Regions from separate parts of the Paenibacillus cucumis (ex Kampfer et al. 2016) genome, predicted to be linked through region 2. Evidence: a T-box and tRNA genes for the amino acid it is inferred to sense, from the RefSeq annotation. Region 2 holds a T-box; the other regions hold tRNA genes.

Region 1 (4,080 bases), 180 kb from region 2:
CGAAAGGCGATCCAAGCGGGGCATTCCGATGTTTGTACAATTGACCGGAAAGGCGCTGAAGGAAACAGGGAACTGTCACTGAAAGGTGTGCCGGTCAAAAAAGGCAAGGATCGGGATGAGTGGCCTATGGCAATGTGTGCAGAAGGTGGTAAGGATGCGGATATCCAGTATATTACGCCAAAGGATAACCGCGGTGCAGGCTCATGGGTAGGCAATCAACTAAGTACATATCCGGATGGTACGCGCGTTAAATTTGTTGTGAAGTAATCCACATCATTAGTTACCATAAGAAAAACCAGACGTTGGAGGCGTCTGGTTTTTAAATATAAGTTGACTGTAGTAGGATTCCGAGATTTCTTGCCTAAAGTCTATCTTTATCTATTAGCATCTGTCTAAGTTCTCTGTAAAGAGAGCAACTGAATTGAATGTGCTTGCGCACAAGTGCCTAAACGAGTTGCATCGTGCCCAGATGGTGAGAACGAAGGGTTAACAGGCGAGTGACTTGTTCGACTTCATCAAACGGAATCCACACATTTCCCTGTACAGTTCGTAAGGAGAGAATAGAGCTGTCTGCTGAGCGCTCTGGAAAACCGGTTACGGTCTGTCCGCTTGTATTCCGAACCATAATCTGTTGATTGCGCCGAATGGCAATTTCTACCTCTTTTTTCATAAGTCATTGCTCCTGATTTATAAGATGTTCATCGATATGTCGATATTTTCAATGGTTAATTTGTCTTCTTTATCTAGTCTATCAGAACTAGGTATAGATTTCCAGTAGAGAAATGATTAAGCTGATGTAGGTGAATTGACTTAGCAAGTGAAGATACGTTACTGAACATAAACTACAGGGTTATATAAGGTATCAGGAAGAGGAGGGGAACCACATGACGAAACTGTTTGTTGGGCTTGCTCGTTCGGAGCACGAAGCAATTATTATGTTGAATGCCTTAAAGAAAGAAGGCATCCAAGATCAATATTTGGGGGCTGTAGGCAAGGAACAGCTCGATTTGGAGATGATCAGTGAAAAGACGGGGTTACCCAAACCACTAAAAGGTGCTGGAACAGATGGTGCATTTGGAGCGTTGAAAGGCATATTAGCAGGGCTCGGAAAACGAATGGTTCAGACCGCATCCATCGGGAAGGCAGTGCGAAGATTAGCGGGCAATGAGATCGGAAGTGAGACGGATGATCTGGTCTTAACGCTGACTGAAGCAGGCATTCCGGAAGTTGACGCACGTTATTACGAAGACTGGCTATTGCAAGGTCATATGCTAATTTTTGTAGAGTGTAGTGAGGAGCAGGTGGAGCGTGTGAAGCCTATTTTACTTTTTTAGTTTAATTTAATGCTGATTTTAGGTTCCTTTAATGTTGGAGAGGTATTCTTATCTCACACCTCCCTTAATATAGATGGTTTACCGGAAGTCCGGGACCGCAACTCGGACTTTCTAGGCACTGTGAGCTGGCGCTTGCAGTGCCTGTTTCATTTTTTTAGGAAAAAGGGTTGCATTATTAATTTATTCATGGTAAGATATTTCTTGTCGCCAAGAAAATATTACATACGCCGGGGTGGCGGAATTGGCAGACGCACAGGACTTAAAATCCTGCGGTAGGTGACTACCGTACCGGTTCGATCCCGGTCCTCGGCATCTTACAGAAAAGATCACATTTGACTTGTTAAACAAGTTGAATGTGATCTTTTTTTTAGAATTAAAAATCAGATTCACAGGAATTTTAGGCACTTTGTCAACCGTTCATCTGACTATTTATAAAAGTTATCGGTAAAATGCCTTCTTTGTGTTTAATTTTACTCAAATATTTGAGAATAGAAACGGGTATTTTGTCGGTACGTACATCCAATATAAAATAAAAATGCAATAAATTAGATGATATTTATAGATCAGCAAGTTAATGTTTAGACATCAACGGAGGAAGATTGTATCTTAAGATCAGTTCATGAGATGGAGGAATGATTATGATAAAGTCATTTGTTAGTAAATTAGTTTTTTTGTTAGGTGCAATGTTAATTTTAACAGGCTTAGTTTTTCAATTAAATGCATCAGCAGAGGATGCTAGTTCCCTAGGGCTGTTAGATGGTAAGCCCGTTAAAACAGGTTCGAGCAATGTAAATATATTCGGTTCAACAACGGCCATTACTGACAACAATATTGAAACCTATTTTGCTTTACCTACTGAAAGAAGTGATTTGAAAGTTGCAGATACACTTGTATACACATTTGAAACACCAGTAAATATTAATAGTTACAAGTTCCATATATTAAATTATGATGGAGGCCCTGTTTCTATTTATTTTATGGATAAGAACGGTGCCGGTCTTTTAGGAAGCATTCCAAATAAATCAATTCCAGGTGACGGAGGGATATATAAGCTTTCTAATGCACTAAAAGATGTAAAACAAATAACCATTACTCAGAAGGGTACAAAAACATATAATGTAGCAGAATTAAATTTTTACAACGAAGCATCAATTCAGTTAGAGGCAACAGGTGGTGATTCCCAAGCATCATTGACATGGAGCCCAATTCAAGAAGCAACGGGGTACGTTGTAAGATATGGGATTGAGTCTGGTGAGTACACTGAAACTGTAACAGCTACAAAAGATGATTACGGTAATTTTATTATTCCTGGTTTGAAAAACGGGACTACATATTATTTTATTGTAAATGCTGTTGTCGATGGTGTTGAATCGGAATACTCCAATGAAGCATCTGCAACACCTCAAGCGCCGGTCGTTGAACCAGAAGAGCCATCAGGTAACCGAGCAATCCTTGTCGTGACTATGACCACAGGTCTTGAAAAAGAATTTGATCTTAGTATGCAAGAAGTAAATAGTTTCATTGATTGGTACGAAACAAAACAAGCAGGAAGCGGAAAAGCATCATACGCAATTGACAAGCACGATAATAACAAAGGTCCATTCAAAAGCCGCAAAGATTATATTCTATTTGATCGTGTCTTGACGTTTGAAGTAAGCGAATACTAGAAGAAGATGCTCCATCAGCTCATGTTGATGGAGCAATTTTTAATTTATGAACTTAGGTTCGTATACTGATGAGTAAAGTTAATCTAATTGTTAACGAATTATCAAAAGAATTTCCTTTGTGTCTTATATAACTTAAAGTTAGAAGCCGTAGGTCAAAACCATACATAATGACAGAAAAAAATTGGAGCCTAACTTGTCACTTTTCCCCACAGTTCATAAACACAACCCCCACATAATACATATCAGAAAGTGGATTCTGGCGTCTATTTATGAAGAGAGGTCACAATGGTGTATACTATCGATAGGCATATATTACCTTTCGCATCAACCAACACAACAATCTATGGACGGAGGACTCAAGTTTATGTTGAAACAGCTTAAGCCATATAAGGTATTACAGGAGCGTAGAATCGAAGAACTGAAATCCGATGCGTACCTGCTGGAACATCAAAAATCGGGTGCTCATATCGTACTGTTGTCCAATAGTGATGATAACAAGGTGTTCAACATCGGTTTTCGGACACCTCCTGAAGATGATACAGGGGTAGCTCATATCCTGGAACACTCCGTGCTATGTGGCTCGAAAAAGTTCCCGGCTAAAGATTCTTTTGTGGAGCTGCTCAAAGGTTCACTCAATACATTCCTCAACGCAATGACGTATCCTGACAAAACCGTCTACCCCGTTGCGAGTCGCAACGATCATGATTTCCATAACTTGATGGATGTGTACCTGGATGCGGTATTAAATACGAATATTTATGAGAATGATAAAATATTTTTGCAGGAAGGTTGGAATTACAACCTGACTTCACCAGAAGACGAACTGACATACAACGGCGTAGTGTATAACGAGATGAAGGGTGCCTTTTCTTCGCCGGAACGGTTAGTTCGACGAGAGGTGCTGAATTCTCTTTTCCCGGATACAACATACTCCTGTGAATCTGGGGGCTTCCCGGAGGCGATTCTGGATCTCACTTATGAAGGATTGCTTGATTTCCACAAACGGTACTATCATCCGTCCAACAGTTACATCTATCTATACGGGGATATGGATATGGAAGAAAAGCTGCAGTGGCTGG
Region 2 (9,024 bases):
CAATATTTCACTGGTTGCCGATTATTTTGTGATCTGCCACGGTAACTCCGATACACAGGTACAGGCGATTGCTACAGAGATTCGTAAACAGGCTCATGCAGCTGGTGCGACAATTAAAGGCATTGAAGGCATGGACTCTGCACGCTGGGTGCTGATGGATCTTGGCGATGTCGTGGTTCACGTATTCCACCGCGATGAGCGTGAATATTACAATATCGAGCGTCTCTGGTCTGATGCCAAAGTGGTGGAAACGGTATGAGTTTGATTGCAGGAACAGTCGTCTCGCTACCGGTTTCACGTGAAGTGTCTCCATTTGGCTATTTTTTGACGACAGGATCGGAAGATGTATTGCTTCACTACACCGAGCTGACTCGGGATATCAAGATTGGTGAAACGCTGGAGGTTTTTGTATTCTTTGATACAGAAGACCGCCTTGCTGTTACGATGAAAAAACCGTACCTCACGCTGGGTGAGATGGCTAAACTGGTCGTAGCTGATGTGCATCCGCGCCTTGGCTGCTTCCTGGAAATGGGTCTTGGTCGCCAGTTGTTGCTTCCAATCCGTGAGTTGCCTGAACTTGAAGAACTGCGTCCCCAAGTTGGGGATGAGGTGTTCGTGATCATGGAGCATGACAAGCAAGGACGTCTGCGTGCCAAATTGGCCGGAGAACGTGAACTTGCTCCGCTTGCCTTCCACGCGCCAACCACATGGTTGAATGAGTGGGTGGAAGCGCTGGTGTACAAGCCGCTTCAGATGGGTACATTTGTACTTGTTGATGGTGGTGTGCTTGGTTTTGGAGCGATTGGCATGATCCATTCTTCGGAGCGCAGTCATATGCTTCGTTTGGGTGAAAAGGTGAAATGTCGGGTTACGCTGGTGCGTGAAGACGGTCGTGTAAATTTGGCGATGACACAACGCAAAGAAGTTGGGCGTAACGAAGACGCAGACAAGCTGCTTGCTTTTATGAAAGAGCGCCCTATGGGCGGCATGCCGTATTCCGATGCGACACCGCCAGATATTATCAAGCAACGTTTTGGCATTAGTAAATCCGCGTTCAAACGTGCTCTCGGTAAGCTGATGAAAGATGGATTGGTGGTACAAAAGGAAAACTGGACGTACTTGTCTGATTCTGCGCCAAAATCACAGCAGGAAGAGAAGTAGACACAGGCGAGGCATAGCCGAATACAGCATGGATGTTTCGAGTTAGAGCATTCATTTTGGTTGAAATATTGCATGTATCATGGAGCCGATGCTTTATGCATCGGTTTAAGTAAAGCAGGGCCAGACTGGGTAAACACCGGAAGCCCTGCTTTTTAGTTTGAATTTTTGATCCAATCCGATGAGGAAAATGAAATTGAAAGTGCGGTGCCGACATGTCTTACCGGAAATTTGCCTACGTTTACGATGAATTAATGGAAGATATGCCTTATCCGGACTGGATAAGGTTTGCAAGAACAGCTTGGGAACAACATGGCATGCCCAAAAGTGTGGCTGAGCTTGGCTGCGGAACGGGATCCATTACGATTCCACTGGTGAACTCTGGCTTTGAAGTGACGGGGATTGATCTCTCCGCAGATATGTTATCTGTTGCGCGTAGCAAAATGGAAGCGACACCTCAGGGACACCGTCTGTACAGGGAAGGCAGTGTACGCTGGGTACAGCAGGATATGCGGGAGTGGAGAGTGCCTGAACCTGTAGACTCGGTCATTTCGTTCTGCGATTGCGTGAATTATCTGCTGGAATCCGAAGATGTCATTCGAACATTCGAGCGTACGTATGAAATGCTGAAGCCGGGAGGTACATTTCTGTTTGATGTACACCATCCAAATACATTGATTCGGTATGATGAGGAACAGCCTTTTGTGTTAGACGAACGCTCGGTCTCATATATCTGGACGTGCGATTTTGATCAGGAGCGGTGTGAGATAGAGCATCATCTGAGCATTTTTTCTAGATTGGATGAGGGCAACAGAGATACCTATCAGCGATTCGAAGAAGTTCATACGCAACGCGCTTATGATCCGGACTGGATGAAGCTTGAATTAAGCAAAGCGGGTTTCCGGGATGTGAAGGTGTATGCAGACTTTGAGTGGAAAGAAGCTGGAGATCACGCACAGCGTCTGTTCTACGTGGCTGTAAAATGATTGTTTAAAGAGAAAATTATAATGAGCGACGCTAAACTAATTTATATGAATATGAATATGAATAAGAAACTGTCCTTGTGCAGCGTGTAAGTATGTTGCTCGAGGCAGTTTTTTTGAACATATATGATAAAAAGTATTGCCGCTTGAAGCAAAGAGAGACATAATGAATGAAAAAAGGAAAGCGTTTTCTTAACATGCAAACTATATTTCAATCACAGGGAGAGTTGTAGAGATGGAAAGTACATATAAAACGAGATTGTCCAAAGAACAGCTGGATCAGATCATTAAGCATCACCTTGCTGTAACGATTCAAGATTACGAGGAAATGATCGATGGCTGGGCAAACCATGCTTATAAAATTTTTCTTGACGATGGACGAAAAGTTGTCCTAAAAATCGCACCTGCGGCTACGACCAATCTAATGCGCTGTGAACAGGATTTAATGACGGCTGAAGTGGAAGCACTCCAGCTTGTTGCTGAGCTTAAGGATGTTCCTGTGCCTCTGGTACTCGCATATGATGCTTCACTACTCATGGCTCCCGCGCAGTATTTCATTATGGAGTTTATGCCCGGGGTTCCATACAACCAGGTGAAAGAAGATTTTACTGCCGAAGATCAGGAAGTGGTTGAACAGCAGTTAGGCTGGTACAACCAGCGAATTAACGAGATTAAGGGAGAGCGGTTTGGTTATTTTTCCGGAAAGGACAGACAACGTGCGACGTGGAGAGAAGCTTTCTTGATGCTCATGCATGATATGCTTGCAGATGGTGAAGAGGCAGGGGTTGATATCGGCATCGATTACAATGAGCTGAGACGGTTGATTGATGAGAAATCAGATGCACTGGATGAAGTGACAGAACCTTCCCTGATTAGCTGGGATCTGTGGGATGGCAATGTGCTGGTCCAGGATAAGCAAATTACGGCCATTATTGATTTTGAACGCTCATTATGGGGCGATCCGCTAATGGAGCATTATTTCAGTCATTTTAACTATACTCCGGGTTTTCTCAAAGGATATGGACGTGAGGTTGAGACAGAGAACGAGCGGAAGCGCAGAAGTTTATATGATTTGTATTTTGATCTTGCGCTCCGAATTGAATGTGATTACCGTAAGTATGATAACAAGGAGCATATCGAATCTACGATCCGTAATTTGCAGGAAGGCATTGAACGGTTTAGAAAAATGTGAGAATGCCAGTTGACATGTGAAGGGCAATAAAGTCTGACTTGAGAGAAAGAGATTGTGACATGTCATATTGACTTTGAGCTTGCATTTTTATATAATGCTTCCTATATTGTATACATATTTCGATGATAAGGATCAGTAGTGGGTGCTGTACATGACAGAGAGTCGGCGGTTGGTGCAAGCCGATTGACAGTATTTTGCGAACTCGCCTTGGAGAAATGCGGTGATTACAAAGTTCTATGCCTTGGGTGCAGGACTGGAAATCCGCATCGGTTAACCGCCGTTACAGGTCTAAAGGGAGTGGATGACGAAGCACGTTCGTCCGCTAACTAGGGTGGTACCACGGGAATTCAACCTCTCGTCCCTAGCGCTGCAAACGCTACGGGATGCTGAGGTTTTTTTTGTTGTTATAAAGCGCGTATAACCTGAAGGAGGAATTATAGATGAGTGAGAATCATCAGCCGAAGCACGGCTATCAGCCGCAAGTGATGGAGAAAAGTTGGCAGCAATATTGGGATGACAACAAAACGTTTAAAACAGGTGAGGACCCGTCCAAACCGAAGTTTTATGCACTGGATATGTTCCCATATCCGTCCGGTTCAGGACTGCACGTAGGTCACCCGGAAGGATATACTGCAACTGATATCGTATCCCGTTACAAACGGATGCGTGGATACAATGTGCTGCACCCAATGGGCTGGGACGCTTTTGGTCTGCCAGCAGAGCAGCACGCACTGGATACGGGGGAGCACCCGCGTCATATCACATTCCGCAACATTGACAATTTCCGTCGTCAGATCAAATCTCTCGGATTCTCATATGACTGGGATCGTGAGATCAGTACAACAGACCCTGAGTATTACAAATGGACACAGTGGATCTTTATTCAGCTGTACAATAAAGGGTTGGCCTATGTCGATGAAGTGCCGGTGAACTGGTGTGAAGCATTGGGCACGGTTCTGGCGAACGAAGAGGTTATTGACGGTAAGAGTGAACGTGGCGGACACCCGGTTGTACGTAAACCGATGCGTCAATGGGTACTGAAAATTACGGAATACGCAGAGCGTTTGCTGGAAGATCTGGAAGAGCTGGACTGGTCGGAAAGCATCAAGGATATGCAGCGTAACTGGATCGGCAAATCGACCGGGGCTGAAGTGGTTTTTGCCATCGAAGGCCGTGAAGAAGTAATCAAAGTATTCACAACCCGTGCAGATACATTGTTCGGTGCAAGTTTTGCCGTTCTGGCTCCAGAGCACGACTTGGTTGACGCGATTACATCCGAAGAACAGCGTGAGGCAGTAAAAGCTTATCAGGAGCAGGCTGCGCGTAAGAGTGATCTGGAACGTACGGACTTGGCAAAAGACAAAACAGGTGTGTTCACTGGTGCATACGCGATTAATCCGGTTAACGGAGCGAAGCTGCCGATCTGGATTGCTGACTATGTACTTGCTGGCTATGGTACAGGAGCTGTTATGGCTGTTCCAGGCCACGATGCACGTGACTGGGAATTCGCGAAGCAGTTTGACCTGAATATCATTGAAGTCATTGCCGGCGGAGATGTTACAAAAGAGGCGTATACAGGTGACGGCGCACATGTGAACTCCGATTTCCTGAACGGTTTGAACAATGAAGAAGCTGCGGCGAAAATGATCGCTTGGCTCGAAGAGAACGGCAAAGGACAAGGAAAAACAACGTACCGTCTGCGCGACTGGCTGTTCAGCCGTCAACGTTATTGGGGAGAGCCGATTCCGATTCTGCATCTGGAGGACGGGACGATGAAGACTGTGCCAGAAGATCAATTGCCACTGTTGCTGCCTGACATTGACCAGATTAAACCTTCAGGTACAGGTGAATCCCCACTGGCAAACGTGACCGATTGGGTAAATACGGTTGATCCGGAAACGGGTATGAAAGCTCGCCGTGAAACTAACACGATGCCACAATGGGCGGGAAGCTGCTGGTATTACCTGCGGTTTATCGATCCGCACAATGACAAGGAACTGATCTCACAAGAGAAACAACAGCAATGGTTGCCAGTTGACCTGTACATCGGTGGGGCAGAACATGCTGTACTACACTTGTTGTATGCTCGTTTCTGGCACAAAGTGCTGTATGATCTGGGTGTCGTACACACGAAAGAGCCGTTCCATAAGCTGGTTAACCAAGGTATGATTCTGGGAACCAACAATGAGAAAATGAGTAAATCTCGCGGTAATGTCATCAACCCGGATGAGATTGTTAACGAATTCGGTGCAGATACACTGCGTCTCTATGAGATGTTTATGGGTCCTCTGGAAGCGACTAAACCTTGGAACGCAAACGGGGTAGAGGGAATGTATCGTTTCCTGTCACGCGTATGGCGTCTGTTCATAAACGAAGATACTGGTGCGATTAATGAGAAAATTACAGCTGACGGTGGAACCGACGAGTTCAAACGCACAGCACACAAAACGATTAAAAAAGTGACGGAAGATCTGGAACATCTGCGCTTCAACACGGCGATCAGCCAATTGATGATCTTCATCAACGACGCGTACAAAGCAGAGACGCTGCCTCGCGAAGCGATGGAGAACTTCGTTCAATTGCTGTCACCTCTGGCGCCGCATATGGCAGAGGAACTGTGGAATCGTCTTGGACACGAGGGTGGAATCTCTTACGTGGCTTGGCCTGCATACGATGAGTCCATGACTGTGGATGCAGAAGTGGAAATCGTAGTTCAAGTGAACGGCAAAATTGTAACTCGTGCGACGATCGCGAAGGATCTGGATGCACAGGGAATGCAGGACTACACGATGGAACTTGCACCTGTGAAACAGGCGCTGGAAGGCAAGACTATTCGCAAAGTCATTGCCGTTCCAGGCAAACTGGTTAATATTGTTGCCGGTTAATCTCGCTGGCACGGAATACCTCATCCAGTTTGACTAAATCTTCATCGTATTTTTCATGTGTTGTATGGATCAGACTATCAAAAACACCATCGAGGTTGTTTCTCAGCAGCGCAAGTGCCTGAGCGGTTATTCCGCCAGGTACAGCGACACGGGCCTGAAGTTCTTGTGGGGTATAACCTCCCTCGGTGAGCAGTTTGCCTGTACCTAGAAGCATCTCACCGGCAAGGGCGCAGGCGTCGGCACGTTTGATACCTGTCAAGCGCACAGCACTTTCAATCCATTGCTCCAAAAAGAAGGATATGAATGCAGGGCCACAGCTGGAGAAGTCAGATGTGATTCGAGTGCAGGCTTCATCCACTTGATAAGGTTTGCCGATATGACTCATTAGGCCTTCGAGCAGTGAGCGATCTTCTGCCGTCATACGTTCACCATGGATGAATAGGCTTGCTCCGCTGCCGACCTGATGTGTAACACTGGGGATAACCTTGGAGACTTTGCAAGGAAGCGAAGATTCCAGATGGCGCAGCTGCACGGGGCTGGTGATCGAGACAATTATGTGATTGGAATTCACAACAGGCAGGATATCATCAATGACATGTCTGAATTCCAGCGGTTTCACGCACAGGAAGATGATGTTGCTGCGAATGACTGTTTCCCGATTGCTCTGTGATTCATGCAGCCCTGGATAACGGAGGGAAAGCTGACGTACTTTGGATGGAGTTCGATTGCTTGCTGCAATCTGACGGGGTTCGAGTGCACCGGATTGGATCAGGGCATAGATCAACAGACTGCCCATGCTGCCGGTTCCGATAAATCCAACCTTCATTGGTTTAGGCCTCCTTTCATGCTTTACGGTAATGGCGCAGTTTCTTCCCTCTATTGTATGCATCAGGGTCTGGTTCACATGACATGAAATTATGTAACTTAGATAAGCGAAATCATGAAACGGTTCGGAAGCACCGCCCGTGTTCGAAATGATCTCTATTTTGAATATGAGGGAGTGTGCGGAAGATGAGACGGAACAAAGCGTTGTCCATTGCTGCAGCAGTGGTTGGATGTGTACTAATATTATGGTCGGGCAAAAGTGAACAGCCACCTAGCGGCTGGGAACCGATGCAGCTCGGCTCCAATCAGCCGACAAGTGAGCAGAATTCTTCTGCGATACAGTCGGCTGCTTTGGTTCCCGAGAATGTAGCTGATGCTGCGCCTAAAGATGGGGTGAGCGGTAGACAATTGGACGACGCAGCTCCAGCACAGGAGTCGAAGGTTCGGGAGCCTAATGTTGCTCCTGCTGTGTCAGGCAATGCACCAGCTCAACCACAGGCCCAGGTGAATGAAAGCCGTTCATCTGTATCTGAAGCAGAAGCAACATCTAAACCAGCTGACGAAACAACCAGTGAGACGGCAGATCACGGTAAGATCGATGTGAATACTGCACCTGTCAACAAACTCACGGAGCTTCCGGGGATTGGACAGAAGAAAGCTCAGGCCATTGTGGATTATCGCAATGCGCATGGTCCTTTTGCCAAAGTTAGCGATCTTACCAAGGTGAAGGGCATAGGCATGAAGATGCTGGAGAAGATGGCTCCCTATGTACAGATTCGTTAAAAGTTCAGCATAATAGTAATAGGTTCAAGGCGAGAGGAGAAAACGGCATGAGTGCAACAGAGCTTCGCAAGGACTGGGATACGTATTTTATGGACATTGCTTATATGGTATCGACACGTTCCCGTTGTCCGCGCCGGCACGTAGGAGCTGTGCTGGTTCAAGGGAAAAAGTTGCTGGGTACTGCCTATAACGGAGCACCGATGGGAGTGGCGGATTGCTCTGAGGCAGGCTGCATGATATCGGAAGAATATGAACTTGTAGTCACGGACGGACAGGAAGAAATGGTTAAAAAGCAACGCTGTATTCGTACCATCCATGCGGAGCAGAATTTGCTTTTATTCACGGATCGGATTGACCGCGAAGGTTCCTCTGTATATGTAACCGATGAGCCTTGCTGGACATGTGCCAACATGCTGGCGAACAGTGGTGTTACGGAGATTGTATTTCATCGCTCATATCCCAAAGATACGAGTAAAGTAAAAAATATGATGCATCAGAAAGGCATTTCGTTCCGTAGACTGGAGAATTACCAGCCTCCACGGGAGACTATGATGACCGTAAGCAATTAGCAAGAACTTATATAGAACAGGTTAAATGATTCAGATCATGTCAGAACAGATGACACCTGGGATATCTTTTATTTTCAATATTAATTAGTTTCATACGTATGGGGAAGAACCTCCGGCTAGCCTGAATGGGCTTCGGGGGTTTTTTGTGTATTTATTGCCTTGGAGATGAGCAGAAGGGAGAGGGACAGAATGAAAGGAAGACCATTGCTTCGCTTTACAATCTTTTGGTTGTGCGGTAGTGGCATGGCGTGTTTATTGACGGGATGGACTTTATTTTGGGGAGTAGTCGGGGCGATGGCATGTCTTCCACTCTTACTTCGTTTCATGAATATTCGTGGGTGGTCGATTCTTCTTTTAGTTATTGCTTTTGCAGGTGGTTTAATACAGTGGGAGTGGAATGATTTTCGTAATTATAGTACATTGCCAGCATATTTACATCGATCTACTGACGTAATTGATGGGTTAGATGTTCAAGTTGAAGGGGAACTTGTATCGGATGTGCAGGTTGATGGGGATCGGGCAGGTTTTGAGATGCAGGTTTCTTCTCTTAGGCTGTATGAAGAGACAGATAAGGAAGTCAAGAATCAAGATTCTTCGCCAGATCCTTCCTTGCAATCACTAAAGTCACA
Region 3 (4,080 bases), on a different contig from region 2:
AAAATTCAAATTACGCTATGAATCATACACCCGTACCATGATCATGTAAAGTGCATACAGATCACCGAATCGCCAGATTTCCGGCAATAACCTTTGATAATAACGCTTACAATGAGGTCATACGCTATCCTTCTCTTCCAAGCTACCTAATTCTCAACCGCACAAAAATTGATTCATGTATTTCTCATCCATTTTGGAGTCCAGCAAGCGAATGGTTATAACAACGCTAAATCCAAATAAGTTTTGCATTATTTAATTGTTTAAAATATAATAAGTATATTAAGAATAACAGGATGGAGGCGTACCCCATGTCAGTCTATGATTACAAAGTAAACACCCTTCGCGGACAAGAGATTGAGATGTCCCAATATCGCGGCAAAGTGTTGTTAATTGTGAATACCGCAAGCCAGTGCGGTCTCACCCCTCAATTCAAGGGCTTGCAAGAGCTTCAGGATAAATTCCAGGATGCTCCGTTTGAAGTGCTTGGATTCCCAAGCAACCAATTCGCGCAGGAAAAAGGATCTTCCGACGATATTGCTGAATTCTGTCAGATGAATTATGGCGTAAGCTTCCCTATGTTTGAAAAAATTGACGTCAATGGTTCAAGCGCTCATCCGCTCTTCCAACACATTACGAAAGAAGCACCAGGCTTGCTCGGTTCCAAAGCCATCAAATGGAACTTCACCAAATTCCTTGTCGATCAGGACGGTAAAGTTGTGAAACGATATGCTCCGCAGACTACACCGGACAAAATCGAAGAGGATATTCAGAAGCTAATTAACAAATAAATATAGACTTTTGAACAAACATATAAACGAAAAAAGCCACCTATAAAGCAAAGAGCCAGAAACTGCTCAAGCTTTTGGGCGGCTTTTTTGCGTCCTCTCTTTTAACACATGTCCTCATCCTAAATAATTCGTCCTTGTTGCTATATGAAAACAAAAAAAGAAGCTCTCCATCACGGAAAGCTTCTCTCGTAAATCTTCATATGATGCGGTCGAGAGGACTCGAACCTCCACGGGCATACGCCCACTACCCCCTCAAGATAGCGTGTCTGCCATTCCACCACGACCGCATGTCGTAAATTATCGGCAACAAAATTGATTATACCGGATTCTTAAACAAAAGTAAAGTCTTTATTAATCACTTTATGAATTACTTTATGAATGACATTTTACTACAACCGGCTTTACTCTAAATTGATAACAGTTCTTCACCCCTTCCTATTCCACACCTCTTGCAAAATTCAGTCATATTTCCTCGAAAATTACATATCATTAATCTGATTCGGCAAAATGGCCAAAGTGATTTTAGACATGGATATATGACACAGATAGAATTTTTAATGTTATATTATATAACACTAATTATGAATTGTATTTAATTAAGTTTTTTATTTTCTCATAAATCATTGACAAAACACGGATATTTATGTGAATATATATATCATATAATTCGGATTTACACATTAAACTTAAGAAAAGATCATCATATGTAATTAAACATAACACAATAAAGCGCAGGAGGCGAATGATCGTGAACCGTGGGAATAAGCTACTCGATTATGCGAAACTGCTTGATCCCTCTGTCCAGGTGGGAGGATTCACCCATTTCTTCGGCATGGACACCCACATCAAGGAAGGCACTATTCGGACAGCTGAGGAACTTGAATCATTTATGCGTTGCCAGTTACACCCCAGTCTCGTTCGTCTAGAAGGTATGGCTATCAAGGGGATTTACACCGCAACAGATCATAAGGATACTTGGCGAATTGCCCTGATCGACAAACTTGTGCATGTACAGCGAACCCCTCCTGAACTTAGAGAGCAAGCAACAATCATAGGCAAACGTTTAATCAAACTGTCTCGCGCCTTGCATCCTTGGATCGACCTTAGCCCGCTTGAACAAATCTTCGTAAAATACAATTCAGTTGGTTGCCTCCCCACCGTTCACGCCTGGATCAACCACCACCTCGATATCCCCGTCGAAGAGGCGGTTCTCGGCTACTTACATTCAGCCATGAATGCATGCGTATCCGAAGCTTGCAAAGTTATCCCCCTAAATGAAAATGCCACTCGGGAACTGCTGGCTCGCCTGACCGCAGACCTTGAGAATGAATGGACTACCGTGAGCGCCTCCTCACCGGATGCACCCATGCATCCTACGTCCATGTCTATGAAGTCGTTATTTCCCAGCTTCCACATGCTTGGAGCAGGCCTGCACGCTTACAGAGCATAATTCCGCACTCCTCCTCGAAACCTCTTTTTCAGAGCACACCAAAAACACGCCGCAACTCCCCTTGCTGGCGTGTTTTTTTATTTTGTTCAATCAACAAAATGCGAACTTACGTCATTTTAATTCAAAAAATACACTTATTTCCGTATTTTTTAATTGTTAGATGACGAATTTACGTATATAATGTAACTAACAGCACGTATTCCTATCTATTTTACACGAAGAATGGCCTGCTGAATACTATAAAATCCACTCAGGGGTGAACCCTATTGAACAAGAAGAAACCAGTCACTCCGTTCGGATGGGCTATCAAACGACGGCTAACCGAACTTCAGGTCGATCAAAAAACCTTTTGCGAACAACATGATATTCCGCCCTACCGTCTATCCAACCTTATTCATGGCACACGCAAAGCAACCCGATTCAGACATCAGGTCGCTGACATTTTGAACATACCAGAGGAACTGAGATAAGAACACTTTCATCATCATAAGGAGGACTTCTCTCATGGGAACCATTACATCCGACCTGGAAAGCCTATCGTTCCAGGCGACCAATCATCAGTTGATCATTATTGATCATCAATGGATGATACGAAGCTGTAACCGGGCCTGGCAGCACGGACTTCATAAACTTTTCATACGTGCAGCCAGCCGCCACAATCATTACCTTCACCTGATGGAAGCATGGGCAGCACAACAGAAAAACCACTATCCAACCAAGTTCGCGAGGTACCTGAGGCATAACGTTGTTCCTTTTAACCAAACTCATACATACGATATCTCTGTTATTACACCACACAACGAAGAGAAATGGTTTCGCGTAGAACTTACTCCCTTACAGAACGGACCTACGACGGATACCAACCTCGCTTTGGTGGCTCACACAGATATTACAGAACAGAAGAAGACAGAACTTCAGCTGCGACAAGCCTTGACTGAAGCTCGTACCCTCCATGGACTACTGCCTATTTGTGCCGTTTGCAAACATATCAAGAATGAATCAGACGAATGGAACAGCGTTGAGCGCTATCTGGAAAAACATACTTCCGCCGAGTTTACACACGACATCTGTCCAGATTGTATCCGCCAGTTGTACCCCAAATACTCCAGTATTCTTGATCAGCATCACTAAACCGATATTTCTACAGAAAAAAAACCTCCCTACTGTCCCGGAAATCATTCCCTTGGGCACAGTGGAGGTTTTTTATCAACCAGAGGCACTTACGTCCCTTCCTGCTCTGACTTATTTTCGCCTTCCGCTTCAGGTTGGTAGCTATAGTTTCCAGAATCTTTACTCTCTTTGAATTTGCGATAACGAGTGAACTCGATATATTCACTAATAAAAGACTGTTCCACAGTCGATAATTCACTCTCTTGGCAATTCAATTGCCGCAACACGTTAAAAAAATAATCTTCCCGCTTTTCCCGCACAATGGCTTCCTTCGATAAACGCCCAATCATCAACCAGTCCAGACTCACATCAAAAAATGAAGCAATTTCAATGAGTTTATTTGTACTCGGGATTGATTTACCACGTTTCCAGTCACCCAAATTGCCTGTGCTTATCTTCAGCTGTTCACAGAAGGCCTTCTTTGTCATCCCTCTTTCGGCAATCAGGTGCTCAATTCGCTCATAGATTGACTGCATGCAAGAACCGCCTTCCAACCGTAATATCAACTTAAATGCCATATGATTGAATTATAGCACAATATTTCTGAATGCTCAGCCTTAATCCATAACAATTTAAGACAAATACACATCCCGACACTAGCACACACAACAATCTTTTTTTTCAAAATCTTCAATCCCTAATTATCTTTCATTAAGTTGATGGCTTAACTTC

The links. A T-box is a leader RNA that pairs with one kind of tRNA and senses whether it is charged. The one in region 2 lies ahead of leuS (leucine--tRNA ligase), so its partner is inferred to be a tRNA-Leu.
Region 1: it has a tRNA-Leu gene. The T-box ahead of leuS (leucine--tRNA ligase) is inferred to sense a tRNA for this amino acid. The anticodon was not compared.
Region 3: it has a tRNA-Leu gene. The T-box ahead of leuS (leucine--tRNA ligase) is inferred to sense a tRNA for this amino acid. The anticodon was not compared.

Annotation. Positions count from the first base shown of each region.
Region 1 is NZ_JACLIC010000023.1:250,965-255,044, forward strand. It holds gene H7T88_RS14420 (NucA/NucB deoxyribonuclease domain-containing protein) at 1-267, shown strand, start outside; gene H7T88_RS14425 (hypothetical protein) at 446-670, opposite strand; gene H7T88_RS14430 (general stress protein) at 885-1,334, shown strand; tRNA gene H7T88_RS14435 (tRNA-Leu) at 1,561-1,646, shown strand; gene H7T88_RS28750 (fibronectin type III domain-containing protein) at 1,973-3,001, shown strand; gene H7T88_RS14445 (insulinase family protein) at 3,366-4,080, shown strand, end outside.
Region 2 is NZ_JACLIC010000023.1:70,951-79,974, forward strand. It holds gene rsfS (ribosome silencing factor) at 1-259, shown strand, start outside; gene H7T88_RS13625 (CvfB family protein) at 256-1,161, shown strand; gene H7T88_RS13630 (class I SAM-dependent DNA methyltransferase) at 1,374-2,144, shown strand; gene H7T88_RS13635 (phosphotransferase family protein) at 2,377-3,333, shown strand; T-box leader at 3,447-3,699, shown strand; gene leuS (leucine--tRNA ligase) at 3,774-6,218, shown strand; gene comER (late competence protein ComER) at 6,199-7,044, opposite strand; gene H7T88_RS13650 (ComEA family DNA-binding protein) at 7,230-7,826, shown strand; gene H7T88_RS13655 (deoxycytidylate deaminase) at 7,874-8,395, shown strand; gene H7T88_RS13660 (ComEC/Rec2 family competence protein) at 8,585-9,024, shown strand, end outside.
Region 3 is NZ_JACLIC010000038.1:348-4,427, reverse strand. It holds gene H7T88_RS21375 (glutathione peroxidase) at 309-788, shown strand; tRNA gene H7T88_RS21370 (tRNA-Leu) at 993-1,075, opposite strand; gene H7T88_RS21365 (urease accessory protein UreF) at 1,537-2,238, shown strand; gene H7T88_RS21360 (Rha family transcriptional regulator) at 2,505-2,708, shown strand; gene H7T88_RS21355 (nitrogen regulation protein NR(II)) at 2,743-3,369, shown strand; gene H7T88_RS21350 (helix-turn-helix domain-containing protein) at 3,459-3,884, opposite strand.